DNA from 3 places in the Vibrio qinghaiensis genome. Region 1 is predicted to be linked to each of the others. Evidence: predicted binding sites of a transcription regulator. Region 1 holds the regulator's gene; each other region holds the start of a gene.

Region 1 (6,314 bases):
ACCGTATAAATTTTCACCTTTCACTTCACAGTGGATGTTGAATTGCTGTAAATACTGGCAAACGATGTAGGCTTCTATCGGATGGCTTGAAACGAAAATCTTCATTGCCATTCACTTCAAGCAGAAGTAGGGTTTTTATTTAATTTGGTCATAATCCACTTAGTGATAAGTGGGAAAAGACCGAGTAGAGCAAATGAAAACAAAACCGAAGGAGACACAATACCAGACAAATTTTCAATTTCAGCTAGTTGAGTTCCAGCATTCAGATAAACGGCAGTGCCGGGTAGCATACCGAGTTGGCTAATCAGGTAAAAGCGAGCCACAGATATGGGAGTTAGGCCCATTAATAAATTAATCAAGAAAAAAGGGAAAACAGGAATTAAGCGCAGTGAAAATAGATAAAATGCGCCATCTCTTTCGACACCTTGATTAATCGTTTGCAGCTTTTGACCAAACTTTGTTTGGATCCACTCTCGTAGCAAGAAACGGCTACTCAAAAAGGCGATTGTTGCACCTATGGTACTGGCAAAGGAGACAAGTAGTAAACTCGTCCAAAAACCAAACAGCGCAGCGCCCAATAACGTGACGACCGCCGCTCCAGGGATAGAGAAAGCAGTGAGCACAATATAGAGTGAAAAATAGATCAAAGCAGCGCTGATCACGTTTTGACTAATGTATTCGTTTAATAGCATTTGCTGTGCTTTGGCATTATCTAACGTTAGATAGTGGCCAAAATTTACAATCAAAAAGACAATAAAGGCCAATAAAGCCAAGCCTAAGAGAAGTTTTTTATTCATGGTATTCCTCAAAACGACATATTTTACTAGATATAGTGAAGAAGACAGAGGAAGTCGAATTTATATTTCAAAACGGGATGAAAAAAAACGCCCGCATGGTGATGCGAGCGTATTTGATTATTTAATCGAGATATTTATTTACTCGGAGGTTAAAGGCTTTTAGCTAATTCATCGCGTCGAGATTGTGGGATAACCGACCAATGCTTGCCTTCAATCGCACCTTCAAGGGCCCATAGCAATTCAAGACTGATTGAAGAAGAATGGGTTTGCTGAATCGCTTTATAGGCTTCCAAGGCTCCTTTGCTTTGCAAATCTGTCACAGATTCAATCCCAGCTTTCTTGAGCATACGTTCGGTGGCGAGACGAAGGTTTGGGAGATCTTTTAGACGATCTGGCTTGGCTTGGGCTTGAATCTCTCGCTCTTGTTTTGCGATTTCGAGTGCGACAGCAGCATCTCGTAAAATGAGCGAAGGGTTTTGCCAACAATTGTCAGGCAATGCAAAATATTTCGTGACGACAGGGAACCCGCGTTTTTTATAGATATAGGGCTCATAGCCTTGCTCTTTAAAGCGAGAGGTTGACAAATCGTCTGCGCGAATATGAAGTTTATCGTTTACGACCAAAGCAAACATGGTGTCATCGACAAAAATGCCGAAGCCGCCAAACATTGAACGAGACTTAACACGTCCAAGTTGTTCGAAGAGTCGCATAGAATCTTTAAGTATTGGTTTATCCATGCTGTAAATTCTCGGTGTATGGGAAAAACGCCACCAAAATCAGGTCCGAGAGATTAGCAAACTTATGCAGAAAGAGTGTCAGTAAGGAGTAAACTTAACGTTTGCATATTTGCCATCGGCAACCCCGCTACCTATTGAATATTCAGTTTAGGCCGGAGGCTTTGCGTCCCATCCTTTCAAATGGTTTGCCCTGTGCGTGACTTCTAATAATAAGAATATATAAATTTTTGGATGAGCATCACGTTTATTTATTATTTGCGTGATGCTTATTCCAAATTTACTATTATTTGATACGGCGTTCTGTCTCAAGTGTAGGAAAATTCCTAAAATTGACATTTGTCGCTTGCTTTAAATAATGACACTATTTTGTGATATTTTTTACTGTGTTGCGTTCAACAATCTCGGGGTGCATCTCAAACACACGACGTTCATGCTCTTTGTCTTTAATGCGTTCCAATAGGATTTCAAAGGCGTTTTTCCCTACTCGTCGCTTTGGCTGGTGAACCGTGGTTAACGGTGGCGAGAAGTATTCAGCCAGTTCTATATTGTCATAGCCAATAACAGACATGTCATCAGGAATACGGATGCCTTTTTGTTGCAAGCGACTCATTAAACCGAGAGCCATTGTATCGTTAAAGCAGAAAACAGCCGTTGGGCGTTTGTCCATGGCGGCGATCTTGTCGGCGGCGAGAACCGCCGTATCACATTCGAAATTACCTTCTAAAATCCAATCGTCATGCGCTTTAAGGCCTGCTTCGGCAAGCGCACGCTTAAACCCTTGAATTCGCTCTTGGCACGCCGCTTTTTCAAAGTGTCCACTTAAGCAAGCAATGTCAGTATGTCCATTATCAATAAGGTATTTGGTGGCGAGATATCCGCCTTCCTCTGAGTTATCAATAATTTTATCCGCTTGAGAACTTTCAGGGCCCCAATCCATGATAACTTTCGGAATGTCTGAATGACGATCAAGCATCTCAAGCAGTTCTTGGGTGAGGTCCGAGCACATGACTAACATACCATCGACACGTTTTTCCGCTAGCATGCGGATGTAGTCGCGTTGTTTCTCGTAAATACCGCCGGTATTGCACAAAATAAGTGTGTAGCCTTGGCGGTAGCAGTAACTTTCAACACCATCGATAACCTCAGAAAAAAATAAGTTTGTCGATTGGGTCACTAACATACCAATGGTACGGGTGGTGTTGCATTTTAAGCTGCGAGCGACTGCACTTGGTGCATAGTTGAGCTCTGATACCGCTTCCATCACTCGTTCTTGGGTTGCTTCAGCCACAAAGCGAGTTTTATTGATTACATGCGATACCGTGGTGGTTGATACGCCCGCTAAGCGTGCAACGTCTTTAATCGTAGCCATAAATTCTCTGTCCTGTCGATAACTGCTGAAAGTGGTAGTCACGAAGAGCAATTCAGCGGTATTAGGCCTATCAGTGTCATATTGAAGCCTAAAAGTAGTAAAAACACAAAAACCGCCTCTAGACAGCGGTTGCATCTTCAATTCATTTTTTTATCGTTTGCGGCCAAGATTCTAGTCCGCAAATGTCGATCAAGCAACGAAAAATCCACCGAATAAATCGGTCAACAGTCACAACTGACCGATTTAGTAATAGATATTAACCAGGTTATCTCATTGGTTTGATAAATAATCGCGGTCTAAGTGAAGAAATGCGACTAACAATTCGCTTGCGGCACCATAAAAACCAAATTGATCAATTTGTTGGCAACGAAGATGGAATTGTGGGATCCAAGAGAGCAAATGTTGTTCAATAAAATCACACTGCTGCGTAAAGGCTTGTTCAAAGTGTGCTTCTTGCTCAAGTTCATTGGAGCGAATGACCAAGTTACCTAAGAAATCCAGTTCAATCGCAATGTGGTCGGCGGGTTCGTTGAGTGCATCGTTGACTGTAATGTGATGGGCTGCCATCAAATCCGACATTGCTCTGGCTGGTTCGTCATTGAGCAACCCTGATTTTCCAATGTAAATTGAGGCATAGGGCAGCGCGGACTCCTTATTGGATTTTAAAAAAAGATCACAGAAATCGGCTGCGAGCTCAAGCTGTGCGTCTTCTTTGTCTTGCAATCGGTTTAGTGCATCAACTAATTTATCAATAGCAGGTTTAAGTGTCGTATTTTCAGCCAACCCTGAAAGAAATGTACGAATAGCGGACGTATGGTATTGCCCTAATTCATGTTCCGAAAGTTCTTTCACAAATAAGCTCGAAAGCCACCAATAAATCTCGGCACGCTGTTCATTAAAAGCTTTTATGTCTTGCATAGTACTGGCTCTCCAAGGGTGTGGTTTTGCGAAAATCGTTTTTTAAAAGTAACTGCTGTAAGTGTAACTAATAAAAATGAATAGCAGTCACTAAGAAAATGAAAAAATATGAGTGATTTTTTCATTAAGTTAATGGATGTCCGGAAGGTTGTTTTGAATCAATAAACTCTCATCTTTCTTAATTTTAAAAGTTGTACGACTAGAATTATGACTATTTATGAATAGAATGACTTTGTACAGAATCTCGAGCCGAGGTTTGAACCTTTCTATAGAGTAAAGTGGTGTAAATGAGCTATCACGTATTAGTCGTTGAAGATGACGCAGTTACCAGCAGCAAGCTGACTGGATACTTTCAAAATGAAGGTTATACAGTAACACAAGCGGAAAGCGGTACTCAGATGAGAGAAGCGTTGAAAAGCAACGATATAGATTTGATTATGCTAGACATTAATTTACCCGGTGAAGACGGTTTAATGTTAACGCGTGAGCTACGCAGCCAGTCTGATATTGGCATCATCCTAGTGACAGGACGTACGGACAGTATCGATAAAATTGTTGGTCTTGAAATGGGGGCCGATGATTACGTGACTAAACCTTTTGAATTGCGCGAGTTACTGGTGAGAGTGAAAAACTTGCTGTGGCGGATCTCGGCAGTAAAAAACAAACTGAGTGAAGAGAGCTGTGTATCTCACAATGCGAATTTAGTGCGCTTTAGCGAGTGGACCTTTGATATTCAGCGCCGTGCGCTGAGCCGTAATGGTGAACCCGTAAAACTGACCAAAGCGGAATATGAGCTCTTAGTTGCCTTGTCGTCATATCCGAATCAAGTCCTTAGCCGTGAGCGTATTTTAAATATGATCAGCCATCGTGTGGATGCACCTAACGATCGAACGATTGATGTACTGATTCGACGCATGAGGGCGAAGATGGAGTTTGATCCTAAGAATCCGCAAATCTTTGTGACTGTGCACGGTGAAGGTTATATGTTCGCTGGTGATTAGCTGAGTGGTCGCGTGTGTAAAATTGGCGTTGGGCCGTGCTTTTTTATTCCCATGATTTTTTCTAGCCGCGATTACTAAGAAAAACGGAGCACATAAGTGGCTCCGTTTTGGGTTGAATATAATAGCTAATAGCTAATAGCTAATTGCTATTGATGTCTAACTCTGTATCACCATGCCCGGAGGCCCAATCACGCAAGCCTTGCCATAATAAGCCTAACGTCTCATACCAGTAACGCTCAGTTTGTTCTAAATAACGCGCTCGAGGAGCGTATTTTTCCCAAGCTTGTGCAATATTGGTTTGCGCTAAGAAATTGGTTGGCGCAGGTATTGGGTCAATACCTGCTGAATGAAACTCCTTCAATGCTCTTTCCATATGACTGGCCGATGTTACCAAAACCAGCCGGCGCTGCTGGACAAATGCGGCCGCTTGTCGCGCTTCTTCCCAAGTATCTTTGGCTGTTTCGAGCAATATAATATCAGATTTACTCACTCCAAGCGCCAATGCCATGACGGCCAACATACGTGCATGGCTAAATTCAGAGCCGCCGGAGTAGCCAGATAAAATCAACTTTGAGCCGGGGTACATACGCATGACGCGGATGCCTTCGTTTAAGCGTACCAACGCAGTGCGGCTGAGTTCAGAGGTCGGGGGGATTTGGTCATCCACTACGTGACCGCTGCCTAAAACCATCACATAATCGATGCTGCCATCAACGGGGAGAAAAGCCGAGTATTGTCTTTCCAAAGGCATTAGCATGCGTGTTGCGAAGGGTTGGAAAGAGATAAGAAATATCCCCACTAAAGAGAAGAGGACAAACATACAGCCAGTCTTACGTCTGACGGTGAACATTATGAGCATTAATCCGACAAAACCGAGGATTAGCATCGCCGGAAGAGGCATTAATAATGAGGAAATAACTTTTTTCAGCTCAAACATATACAAAATAGTCCGAAAAACCACCACTTGATAATAAAAAGGAACAAAGCCTCTTTATTCCTGCCATTCCTATGACAGAATAGCAGCACGATTCGCTATCATAACTCAAGCCACTGTGACTGAAGACCGGAATTTCGACGATATTGCCCACAAATTTGCAAAAAACATATACGGCTCTGACAAAGGTGAAATTCGTCAAGTCATTGTTTGGCAAGATCTTGAGCAACTGCTCGCTTTGTTGAGCAACCACCCAAAACCTTTGCAAGTGCTTGATGCTGGCGGCGGTTTGGCACAAATGTCACAAAAAATAGCCAAGCTTGGACACCAAATCACGCTGTGTGATTTATCCTCTGAAATGCTTCAACTTGCGGAACAAGAGATCTGCAAAAATGGTCTGCTTGAGCAGTATCGGTTGGTACATTCCCCCGTGCAATCCATCCAATCGCACCTTAGTGCGCCAGTCGATGTGTTGTTGTTTCACGCGGTGATGGAATGGTTAGCCGAGCCAAAACCCGCATTGCAGAATTTGTTAGAGCAAGTTAGGCCAGGTGGTAT
Region 2 (6,314 bases), 1.3 Mb from region 1:
CACAATGCCGATTTTAATTACCGTCACCATGTGCAAAAAGCGGGTGAAGTGCTGATGGCGTATTGGTACAAATCCTCAGAAGATTGGGAAGGAAACCCATACCCCGATGGCAAAGACAGAATGCCGCAGTGGGGGCTAGGAACCGCCAAAGTGAATACCTACAGCGCCAATTACTATTATCAACCGGATCATCCTTGGCTCAATTTGAATGCTAACTTTTGGTACACCGAGGCTGATCTGGCGCAATACAATGGACTTTGGGCGCTAGGAACCAATGCGGAGCAATATTTTCATGCATATCACAACGATCGCTCTGGTCTGAGCCTGACCAATGAAACCTTACTGACTCAGTGGCCAGTCAGGCTGAATTATGGTTTGGCTCAGCAAAATGAGCGCTTATCTCCCGAAGACGATGGGCAAACCCGTTTTACCAAGACGGTGACTTCCCGCCACGGAAAACGCACGGCGCAGAACCTGTTTGTAAATGCGGATATCGATTACTCGCCGTTGAAAGTTCAGCTTGGCCTCAATCTGCACAATGCCAAGTCAACCGATTATCAAACCAAGCAGCAGTTAGACTACAAGGAGAAGCTCGATCTGCTCAGTGAGTTCACCTACGCCTTAACACCCAGCACTCAGCTGTTTTTGAAATCCTCACGCACTTATCGTATGCCGAGCTTGTATGAAACGACGCTATCAAATGAGGTGTTCAGCTATAACCCATACAACCCGATCAAACCAGAACAAGCGTGGAACAATGAGGTTGGCGTGCAATTTATGGCGTCGGACAGTTTGCTGCAGGATGATCGTTTGAATCTGTCGGTGTCCTATTTCCGCAACAGTATTAAAGACTTCATTTCAGGTGGACAATTGGCGAAAACCCCGGGTATGTCTGAATGGCAGGCGAACTTTACCTTCACCAATTATGATAAGTTGCAACTCTCTGGTTGGGAGTTGGATGCCCATTACCAATATGCTTGGTTGTACACCCACTTCGCGGCGACCTTGTACAGCGAGACAAAGATTTGTTCAGTTCAACAAGCGCAATACGCGGAGAGTGATACCTGTAATTCGCTTGGATTTGCATGGGGATTAACCCCAACGCGGATTCCGCCAAAGCAGAATTTGTACCTAAATGTGGGCACGAAATTCTTCAACGACACGCTCGATTCTGGGGTAAAAGTTTCTTATCACTCGGGCAAATCAAACCCTAGTGATTGGTTGGCGGGCACGGCGGCCAATCCGATCCTTGAAATCCCGTCCGATTACACGATTGATCTCTATTCACAGTACGAGTTGAATGCCAACACGCAGCTGTTCTTTGCGATCAACAACGTGACCGATCGTTATCAAGTGCGTCCGGGTTCTGTGGTCAGCATGCCTGATCCGGGGCGAACCATTACACTCGGATTTGAAATCTCTTACTAATCGAATCGTTTAAGTTTCGTGCTATAAAACAAAAATCCCGCCGTAGCGGGATTTTTTTATCGTCTATTTTTCTTTGCTTAACAAAGAAAAGAGCCGCTTTCAATTACGCCAGCAGTTCTTTCGCTGTGTTCACCACATTGTCAACGGTGAAACCAAACATCTTGAACAGTTGGTCTGCGGGTGCTGATTCGCCAAACGTCGTCATACCGATGATCTTGCCGCCAAAACCAACGTACTTGTACCAGAAATCCGCGATACCCGCTTCAATAGCGATACGCTTAGTCACGGCCGCTGGTAGTACCGCTTCGCGGTAGGCGGCGTCTTGTTTGTCGAATGCATCGGTTGATGGCATCGAAACCACGCGTACTTTCTTACCTTCTGCGCTTAGCTGCTCAGCGGCTTTCACTGCGAGTTCAACTTCAGAACCCGTCGCGATAAGGATAAGCTCAGGCTGACCAGCGCACTCTTTTAGGATGTAACCACCTTTCGTGATATCGGCAACTTGCGTTTCGCTGCGTGGCTGCTGCGCGAGGTTTTGACGAGAGAAAATCAGCGCTGATGGGCCATCTTTACGCTCAATCGCCAATTTCCATGCGACAGCTGATTCCACTTGGTCACACGGACGCCATGTGCTCATGTTTGGTGTTAGACGTAGCGATGCGATTTGCTCAACTGGTTGGTGGGTTGGGCCATCTTCGCCCAAGCCGATAGAATCGTGCGTGTACACTTGGATGTTCTGAATCTTCATCAGAGCCGCCATGCGCATTGCGTTACGTGCGTATTCCATAAACATCAGGAAGGTTGCGCCGTAAGGAACGAAGCCACCGTGCAGCGCGATACCATTCATGATGGCCGTCATACCGAATTCACGTACACCGTAGTGAATGTAGTTACCCGAGAAGTCTTCCGCCGTGAGCGATTGAGAGCCCGACCACATGGTGAGGTTAGACGGTGCTAAGTCCGCCGAGCCGCCCATAAATTCTGGCAGCATTTTACCAAACGCTTCCAGCGCATTTTGTGACGCTTTACGTGACGCAATATTGGCTGGGTTGGCTTGAAGGTCCGCAATAATTTGACTCGCTTTCGCTTCCCATTCTGCTGGCAACTCGCCGTTTACGCGGCGTTTGAACTCAGCGGCTTCGGCTGGGTAAGCGGCGGCGTAAGCTTCAAACTTGGCGTTCCAAGCGGTTTCTTTTGCTTGGCCAGCTTCTTTGGCATCCCACTGCGCGTAAATGTCGGCAGGGATGTGGAAAGGTGCGTGCGGCCAACCCAGGAATTCACGCGCCGCTTTGATTTCCTCAGCGCCTAAAGGGGCACCGTGACAGTCGTGTGAGCCCGCTTTGTTTGGCGAGCCAAAACCGATGATGGTTTTGGTGCAAATCAAGGTTGGACGAGGGTCTGCTTTCGCAGCCTCAATCGCGGCATTAATCGCTTCAGCGTTATGGCCATCAACCGCAGCAATAACATGCCAGCCGTACGCTTCAAAACGTTTTGGCGTGTCATCAGAGAACCAGCCTTCCACATGACCATCGATAGAGATGCCGTTGTCATCCCAAAACGCAATCAGTTTGCCAAGACCTAGCGTACCTGCAAGAGAACACGCCTCGTGCGAGATGCCTTCCATCAAACAGCCATCACCCATGAACACATAAGTGAAGTGGTCAACGATGTCGTGACCCGGTTTGTTGAACTGCGCCGCCAGTGCTTTTTCAGCCATCGCCATGCCGACCGCATTGGTAATACCTTGGCCTAGTGGACCCGTGGTGGTTTCAATGCCCGGCGCGTAACCGTATTCTGGGTGACCCGGTGTTTTTGAGTGCAATTGACGGAAGTTTTTCAAATCATCAATCGACAGCGCGTAACCGCTCAGGTGCAACAAAGAGTAAATCAGCATTGAGCCGTGGCCGTTCGACAGCACAAAACGGTCGCGGTCAGCCCATTGTGGGTTTTGTGGGTTATGGTTTAAGTGGCCACGCCAAAGAACTTCAGCGATATCGGCCATACCCATCGGTGCACCAGGGTGACCAGAGTTAGCTTGTTGAACACCGTCCATACTAAGAGCACGGATGGCATTGGCGAGTTCTTTATTAGAAACAAGGTTATGGGAAGACATGTCTGCTCCTGAGTGCATTAAGCGAATCCAAATTAACGGAAATGGGCTGAAAATAGCGCGGCTATTCTCTCAAAGCACTTTTCTCACTGCAAACGTTTTACTGGAGGAATAGTGCTCTTTGGCGCTTATTTTTAGGATAAAAAACCAAACTCCAATTTTTCATCTAAATTTAAGCAAACGTTTGGTTTACAGACAGGCGTAAAAATAACTTGTAATTCGACTATTCAAAACTAGAATAGACGTCTAGATGTAGAAACACCTACATAAACTAATGAATAACGATGGTGAGCAAAGCTTGCCATAGTCCAACGAATAAAAGTGGAGCTCCCATGGCTAAGCACCTGTTTACTTCTGAATCCGTTTCAGAAGGCCATCCAGATAAAATTGCAGACCAAATTTCTGATGCGGTTTTGGATGCGATTCTAGAACAAGACATCAAAGCGCGTGTTGCTTGTGAAACTTACGTGAAAACCGGCATGGTCATGGTTGGTGGTGAAATCACGACCTCTGCATGGGTGGACATTGAAGAACTTACTCGCCAAACCGTTCGTGAAATTGGTTACGTCAACTCAGAGATGGGTTTCGATGCCAATTCTTGCGCTGTTTTGAATACCATTGGTAAACAGTCACCTGATATCAACCAAGGTGTTGATAAGGCCGATCCTAAAGAACAAGGCGCCGGTGACCAAGGTATTATGTTCGGTTACGCGACCAACGAAACTGAAATCCTGATGCCAGCACCGATCACCTACGCTCACCGCTTGATGCAAAAACAAGCAGAAGTGCGTAAAAATGGCACGCTTTCTTGGCTACGTCCTGATGCAAAATCTCAAGTTACCTTCCAATATGACCAAGGTAAAATTGTTGGAATTGATGCCGTCGTTCTTTCAACGCAACATTGCGACTCTATCTCGACAGCTGACCTACGCGAAGGCGTCATGGAAGAGATCATTAAGCCTGTGTTGCCAGCCGAGTGGCTTAGCAAAGAGACCAAATTCTTCATCAACCCAACCGGTCGTTTTGTGATTGGCGGCCCAATGGGCGACTGTGGTTTAACTGGTCGTAAGATCATCGTTGATACCTACGGCGGCGCAGCGCGTCACGGTGGTGGTGCATTCTCTGGTAAAGATCCATCAAAAGTAGACCGTAGTGCAGCTTACGCGGCGCGTTATGTGGCGAAAAATATCGTGGCGGCTGGCCTTGCTGATCGTTGTGAAATTCAGTTGTCATACGCGATTGGTATTGCGGATCCAACCTCAATCATGGTCGAAACCTTTGGTACTGAGAAAGTATCCCAAGAGATCATCATTGAAGCGGTACGCCAGCACTTCGACCTACGCCCATACGGCCTACAAGAAATGCTCAATTTACTGCAACCGATCTACAAGAAAACTGCCGCTTACGGTCACTTCGGCCGTGAAGAGTTTCCTTGGGAAGCGACTGACAAAGCCGCCATCCTGCGTGACTTTGCTGGCTTGAAGTAATTTTCAACCTAGTTTAAATTTGTAAGCCCTTGCTCATTCGCAAGGGCTTTTTTCTAGGAATGAATCTGTGCCTAATTTTGAGCTACATTACCGTGCGCAAGTAAAAGCAAAGCAGTGCATCACAACCGCTCGTCACTATTTTCAACACGACTTCCCTATGCCGAGTATCAACTATCAGTTGCGGGGAAAGGCGGCAGGTAAGGCTTATTTACAACGTTGGGAAATCAGACTGAATCCAGTGCTGTTTGCTGAAAATCAACGCGCCTTTCTCGATGAAGTGATCCCACATGAAATCGCCCACCTAATTACCTACCAGCGCTATGGTCGCGTTCCTCCACACGGTAAAGAGTGGCAGGCTGTGATGAATCAAGTGTTTCATTTACCAGCCAATACCACTCATCGCTTTGAAGTCTCTTCAGTGCAAGGTAAAACCTTTGAATATCACTGCGCCTGTGCACATTACCCGCTCACTGTCCGTCGCCACAATAAAGTGATGCGCAATCAAGCCACCTACCGCTGCCAACACTGTGCACAAACGCTCCATTTTACTGGCGTGCAGCTTTCCTAAATAAACTTTGGTTGCTGCTAGTTGAATCCACAGCGGTGTGATTACACTCATCTGCAATTAACAACAAAAACATCATTTATTATTCTTTAATCTGAGTGTTAGACTTATAAAAACCATACTTATATCAGTCTAAATGATGTCCTATTTTCGCTTATTGCTTGTGAATAGCAGCTTAGCTCTGTTCTCGTTTTGTGCCCTAGCTGCGCCTCCCGCTTCCTTTTCTCAAGCTAAAAAAGAAGCATTGAAAATCTATCATGATCATCCAGTGAGCTTTTACTGCGGTTGTGACATAGCATGGCAAGGTAAGAAAGGCACGCCCGACTTACAAGCTTGTGGTTACCAAGTTCGCAAACAGCAAACTCGCGCCAGCCGCATTGAATGGGAACACGTCGTCCCGGCTTGGCAATTTGGCCACCAGCGTCAGTGCTGGCAACAAGGTGGGCGTAAAAATTGCACCAAAAATGATACTATTTTTCGTTCGATGGAAGCTGACCTCCACAACCTGACGCCGGCGATTGGCGAAGTCAACGGCGACCGTTCAAACTACAATTTCAGTCAGTGGAATGGCGTAGAAGGTGAAAGCTATGGCCGTTGTGAAATGCAGGTCGATTTTAAACAACGCAAAGTCATGCCACCCGATAGAGCACGTGGCTCAATTGCTCGTACCTATCTGTACATGAGCCAGAACTATGGCTTTCAGTTATCCAAATCCCAAACACAA
Region 3 (6,314 bases), 510 kb from region 1:
GGCGGTGATTTCTTTCACCCCCGATGGGACTGTTGTTGAGGCGAATCAAAACTTTTTGTCCTGTGTTGGATACAAATTGGCAGAAATCGTTGGTAAGCATCATCGACTTTTTTGTGATGATGAATTTTATAAAAAAGATCCTAATTTTTGGGCGTCGCTTGCCAGTGGTCATTTCAAAACGGGATTGTTTAAACGTTTTACCAAACATGGTGATGAAATCTGGCTAGAAGCGACTTATAACCCCATCTTTAACGAAAAGCATAAAGTGATTGGTGTGACTAAGTTTGCTTCCGATGTCACGCAACGAGTACTGCAAGCACGGACGATTAAAGAGGCAGCAGCGGCTGCGCATCATACTTCACAGGAAACGGTTAATATAGCTCAACTAGGCACCACCACTTTAGCCGAAGCCGCTTCCATTGCTAAAGAGATTGATAACGCGATAACTCAGGCGAATACCTCGATGACGCAACTGGCTAACCAGTCGCAGCAAATCACCAAAATCGTAACCACCATTACAGGCATTGCAGAGCAGACTAACTTACTGGCCCTCAACGCCGCCATTGAGGCCGCGCGTGCCGGGGAGTATGGAAGAGGTTTTGCGGTGGTTGCTGATGAAGTGCGTTCATTAGCTTCTAATACCACCAAAGCAACGGATGAAATTGGTAATATTGTTAAGCTAAATAGTGAGTTGACCAATAGTTCGACATCGATGATGGGGGCAATTCAGGGGCAAGCAACAGCTTGCAACAGTAAGTTGGAAGAGGCGCAAAAGCTGATTGATGAAATGAGAAAGGCAGCGGACAGTGTTGTTGGCACGGTTAGTGAGCTGATTAAAGATTAAAGCTCTGAAGCGACTGCTCTGAAGCGAGTGTTGTTGGCGAAAATGAAAGCGAGCCTAGTGGCTCGCTTTGCTTTTTTACAGAATAACTTGCACGCTTTTAGCGCATTGAATCGCGTTGTGCAAGGCCTGTTTGAGTTCTTTATCTTTTGCCAGAGCAACTCCAAGCCGACGGCGTCCATCAATGTCTGGTTTACCAAACAGACGAAGTTGAGTGTGCGGGATGGACAGCGCTTCATTCACCCCATCAAACTTGATATTAGCTGAGGAGCCCTGACCTAAGATAACCGCAGATGCCGATGGCCCATATTGGGTAATACTATTGATTGGCATACCCGTGAACGCGCGCACGTGTAGCGCAAATTCAGACATCTCTTGCGAAATGAGGGTGACCATTCCCGTATCATGTGGGCGAGGGGACACTTCATTGAAGATAACATTATCGCCTTTTATAAACAGTTCAACACCAAATAAGCCGTAACCACCGAGTGCATTAACCACTTGTTCTGCTACATATTCAGCGGCTTTAATCGCGTTAGCTGACATCACTTGTGGTTGCCATGATTCGCGATAATCCCCTTCCTCTTGTCGATGGCCAATGGGAGCGCAGAAATGGACACCATCAACTGCTCGAATCGTCAAGAGAGTAATTTCGTAGTCGAAATCGATAAAGCCTTCGACGATCACTCTCCCAGCTCCACTGCGGCCACCTTCTTGAGCGTATGCCCAAGCGCGGCTAATATCCTCTTGCGTCTTAATCACACTTTGGCCTTTACCTGATGAACTCATCACAGGCTTAACTACGCAAGGTATACCGACATGCTCAATCGCCAGTACAAAATCATTATAGTCATCAGCAAACTGATAAGGAGAGGTAGGTAAGGCAAGAGTTTCTGCGGCTAAACGGCGAATGCCTTCACGGTTCATCGTCAATTGAGTGGCCGTTGCGGTGGGGACCACGTTTAAGCCTTGCGCTTCCAGTTCAACCAGCTTGTGAGTGGCAATTGCTTCAATTTCTGGCACCACGTAGTCAGGTTTTTCGAGTTCGATAATGGCTTGTAGCGCATCGCCATCGAGCATATCCAATACGTGGCTACGATGCGCCACCTGCATTGCTGGAGCGTTGGCGTAGCGATCACAGGCAATCACTTCTAAACCAAGGCGTTGGCATTCAATTGCCACCTCTTTGCCCAATTCTCCGGAACCAAGCAGTAAAACGCGGGTGGCATTTTCACGTGTAGCAGTACCAAACATAGTGAATCCTTACATTCAAGCAATAGGTAATAGCGAAAACAGCCAAAATCATACTGAAATTAAGAATAAAAGCAAACGTTTGCCTTGGGGTAAAGAACAAGTTCTGGAAAGGATGGGTACGCCTCTCGGCTTAAGAGGCGTAAATAAAGTTAAACCACAAGATAGGAAAGAGGAATATCTGGGTTAATTACTTCCAAGGTGGCTTGGGTATCCGCTAAGTGGCTAATGCTGCCATCAGACATCTCAACTAATGCGGCTGCGACAATATTATCAAAGTGTTGGCCATCCATCATTAACTGAACAAGAGCAACTTGCAATGGTGGTAAGCTTGGGTTGAATGCGGCATTTTCAGCATACGCACCGACGTAGGTTTTACCATTCTCAACTTGCAGGGCAACACCACTGAGATTGTTGGTATAGGGTGCGTAACTGCGGTTTAGGCCATTAAGAGCTAAGCCAATGAGTGGGTCATCTTCGGTAGTTTTTTTGCCGTGGTTAGCGTCTGCCATTAGACCAGAATCAACACCTAAATCGGCAGGACCAAATGATTCAGGTAAGTACTCTTGCAGTGACTTCTCATCACGCTGTGGTAGCTGAATGGCAAGCGAGTCTGCGGTCGTAAGCTCATTCATAAACTGACGGCAGTGTCCACAAGGGCTGAAGTTGATGGTGATGTCCGCAACGCCTTGTTCACCTTTCATCCACGCATGGCTGATGGCGCATTGCTCGGCGTGTACGGTTTGGCCCAATTGCGCACCGGAAAACTCCATATTCGCGCCAAAGTACAAACGGCCCGATAAACCTCTGACGATGGCTCCCACGTAAAAGTTTGAAATCGGTACGTAAGCATAGGCGGCCGCAAAAGGCAGCAGTGCAACGCGCAATTCCGCATCATCTAAGCCAGAAAGAGAAAGCAGTTGGTTGAACTGTTCTGGTGATAGGGTTGCGTCAAAATCGTCTGATAGCAGAATAGACGACAAAAATTCTGCAACGGGTTTTGGCGTATCCGCTAGCGCCTGTTCAATACGGCTTTTCATAATGAGTCCTTATCTATGTATTGAGGAATATTCTAGGCGAAGAATGAAATTTTACTGAGATTTAAATCACGTAATTTAATGTAACGTAATTTTGGTTTTCACATTTAGAGTGAGGTCACACATGAAATCGATTACAGTCAGCCTTAAAGTGAGACACGTCTACAATCAAAATCCATGAGCAGACGTATCTTTGATTTCTGTTGGCACTCTATAGCGTGGACAACCACATTGAAAAAGCAAAAAAACTTGGAGCAAGTATTGATGTGATTACGCCGCACACGACTAATGCCAGTGAACTAAATGCTGCGTCACGTGGATCTTTTTCAGCGCAGGTTGCTGTGCCTAGCGCATGAGAGACGGTGCCCATGGTTAAGCCTTTAGCAATGGGATGCGTAATGTTGAGAAGGTTATAGATAGGGTAGGCGAGAATCGCGCCAAACAGCCCTACAATGACCACTAAAACGGCGGCAATGGCTGGCTCTCCACCGAGGTTGCTGGAGACTTCCATCGCAATCGGTGTGGTAACTGATTTACCCAGTAGGCTGGCGATTAAATGTATATCCGTTTGAAGATAAACAGCAATTAAGCTGGCCGTGAGCATTGACATAGCACTGCCCACCCCGCAGGCGAGGGCAATGATGCGCCAATTTGAGCGGATCTGAGGCAGTTGTTCATAGAGAGGATAAGCCAGCGCCACCACGGCCGGTTGCAACAGAAAGCTAAGCCACTGGTTATCAGCATAGTAACTGGCATAAGGGATGTTAAAAAATAGCAAGATAGGAATGATGATCACAAGGCTGAGCAGTAACGGATTCATTATGGCCGTTTTGCATTTTTTGCTGATCCAACGTGTCAGGAAAAAGACCGCAATCGTGAGCAATAACCACATCACTTATTCCCCTTTTTCAAAAAACGATCCAGCCCTAAACCCAGACAAACTAATACGATCAGCGTACCGCCCACCGCGCTGGCAAGAATCGGGATGGCGTTACTCATCAATAAATCAAAATGCTCGATTAATCCGACACTGATAGGGACAAATAAAATGACCATATAACGGATAAAAAGACTGGCACTGGGTTTTACCCATTCGACAGGCACGAGCCCACTTGCCAATAAACTAAACAGAATTAGCATTCCGATAATACTGCCCGGAATGGTGATGCCAAGCCAATGTTGAAGATTGATACCTGCCATCAGGCAAAGGAAAATCAGCCCCATAGAGACCAAATATTTTGCAATGGTATTCACAATAAAAGTCGGTGCCTTGTTGTGCCTAAACTATTTTCGGAAATGGGATCGCAGCGTGTTGGTTTGAAACCTGACAGCGCGAAAACCTCGTACATTAACTTGCGATGTCTTCCACATAACGGTAAACGGATTTTAAAATAGCCATTTTCTTTTCGTCACTGCTGTGGGTGTGAACTAAGTTCTCTAAATTGAGCATGTACTCTCCAAGGTGGCTTTCGAAATAATCACGACAGTGAGTTGCCCAACGTCTTTGCTCTTCGTCACTTAATGTCAATGGGTAATTTCGAGCGCGGTAGCGAAACAGCAAGGGTTCGATGCGCTTATCGCTAAAACTAATGTCTAATGCGGCGAGATTGACTGGGTCAGCTTGGCGAATGATCTCCATCGCCGCTTTGTCGGCTGGAGAGAAGAAACCGTCGTAGAGTTGAGTATCGACATCGTCACTGTGCTTATATTCTCGCTCAATTGTGTAGATGCCAATCAGCTTTTCTCTGATCTCAGGGTACTGCTTGATGAGCGCTAAGTGTTCAAGGCACAGGTTTCTATCGACCCCGATATGGTGTGCATTTTCGGCCGTTAATGTTTTGGCCGGCGCAAGGATAGGGCATTTATTGAGATGCACTAATTTGATGGGCACTGGCAATTCATCTTCTGCCAACTCTTCGCGTTTGGTATATAGACGTTGATGCAGTTCTTCGCTGCTTAAATCGATCAGAGGTTGAGGGTTTTTGGCAAGGTCCACAACAATAACCGCATTTTGATTGGTGGGATGCCAAGCAATCGGCACGATCCAACTGGTATATTGGCATTCTCGGCCTAACATACCCGATACGTGCATTAAAGGTGTCATGTTGACGATATCAATCAGATCATTGAGTTTGCGTTTATGGCGCATGTTAAAAAAGTAATCAAACAACTTGGGTTGGGCGGCTTTTACTTTTTTGGCTAGCTCAATGGTGGCGATAACATCGGCCATAGCATCGTGGGCATTCGCATGTTCGATGCCATTGGCAACTGAGAGATGCTCCAGCTTAAAACTGGTAAAGCCTTCGTCATTTTCGGGCCAGTTGATGCCTTCTGGGCGTAGCGCATGGCAGGCGCGCATCACATCAAGTAAATCCCAGCGTGAATTGCCGTTTTGCCAGCTCCAAGCATACGGATCAATGAAATTACGATAGCAAGTGTAACGCGTTACTTCATCATCAAAACGAATACTGTTGTAACCAAGACTGGTGGTGTTGGGTGTGGCGAGTTGTTGATGAATTTTGGCGATAAATTCAGGCTCTGGCAAGCCTTGGGCCACCGCTTTTTGTGGTGTGATACCCGTAATAAGCGCCGCTTCTGGAGAAGGCAAATAGTCCGCTGGTGGTTGGCAATAGATGACCAGTGGTTCGCCAATAATATTAAAATCCATATCGGTGCGAACGCCCGCAAATTGGCTCGGACGATCTTTCGCAGGGTTGACTCCCCACGTCTCATAGTCGAGGAAAAAGAAAGTAGGCGGGTGCTCTTGTCGCATTCGATAGTATCCAGTCGCTGAAATTTAAGGTTTATTAGACCATTGCCCGTGTGACATAGCAATGTGCGAAGCATGCTCTGATGAGGATTTGAAATGAAAAAGCCGGCGCATTGGCACCGGCTTGGAGAAAAACGAGAACGTTCGATACTTTCTAGGCTTGCTGTTCTTGAACTTGTACCTGTTTACCGTTCAATAAGCGGCTGGTAATGGTACCTGCCGTCATTGAACCTGAAACGTTCAACGCGGTGCGGGCCATATCAATCAAGGGTTCAATGGAGATAAGCAGCGCTGCAATCGTCACTGGTAGGCCCATCGCTGGTAGCACGATTAAGGCTGCAAAAGTGGCACCGCCACCGACGCCGGCAATACCAAATGAGCTGATTGCGATAATAGCCACTAGCGACAAAATAAA

What was found. Region 1 encodes PurR, which represses purine synthesis genes. Its sites were predicted from a motif close to TNANGNAAACGTTTNCNTNA; they were not measured.
Region 2: a site for PurR is predicted at 3,711-3,730, ahead of metK (methionine adenosyltransferase). Genes of this name have one in related genera too.
Region 3: a site for PurR is predicted at 2,163-2,182, ahead of purT (formate-dependent phosphoribosylglycinamide formyltransferase). Genes of this name have one in related genera too.

Annotation. Positions count from the first base shown of each region.
Region 1 is NZ_CP022741.1:1,645,577-1,651,890, reverse strand. It holds gene CCZ37_RS07565 (putative signal transducing protein) at 1-105, opposite strand, end outside; gene CCZ37_RS07560 (TVP38/TMEM64 family protein) at 117-797, opposite strand; gene CCZ37_RS07555 (TfoX/Sxy family DNA transformation protein) at 947-1,534, opposite strand; cyclic di-GMP riboswitch class I at 1,649-1,734, opposite strand; gene purR (HTH-type transcriptional repressor PurR) at 1,896-2,903, opposite strand; gene torD (molecular chaperone TorD) at 3,174-3,821, opposite strand; gene torR (two-component system response regulator TorR) at 4,109-4,822, shown strand; gene elyC (envelope biogenesis factor ElyC) at 4,962-5,759, opposite strand; gene cmoM (tRNA uridine 5-oxyacetic acid(34) methyltransferase CmoM) at 5,875-6,314, shown strand, end outside.
Region 2 is NZ_CP022741.1:367,011-373,324, reverse strand. It holds gene CCZ37_RS01895 (TonB-dependent receptor domain-containing protein) at 1-1,428, shown strand, start outside; gene tkt (transketolase) at 1,532-3,541, opposite strand; gene metK (methionine adenosyltransferase) at 3,871-5,025, shown strand; gene CCZ37_RS01880 (SprT family zinc-dependent metalloprotease) at 5,093-5,593, shown strand; gene endA (deoxyribonuclease I) at 5,727-6,314, shown strand, end outside.
Region 3 is NZ_CP022741.1:1,136,559-1,142,872, forward strand. It holds gene CCZ37_RS05325 (methyl-accepting chemotaxis protein) at 1-844, shown strand, start outside; gene purT (formate-dependent phosphoribosylglycinamide formyltransferase) at 920-2,095, opposite strand; gene cdd (cytidine deaminase) at 2,245-3,132, opposite strand; gene CCZ37_RS05340 (CidB/LrgB family autolysis modulator) at 3,341-4,021, opposite strand; gene CCZ37_RS05345 (CidA/LrgA family protein) at 4,021-4,353, opposite strand; gene sbcB (exodeoxyribonuclease I) at 4,478-5,902, opposite strand; gene CCZ37_RS05355 (L-cystine transporter) at 6,054-6,314, opposite strand, start outside.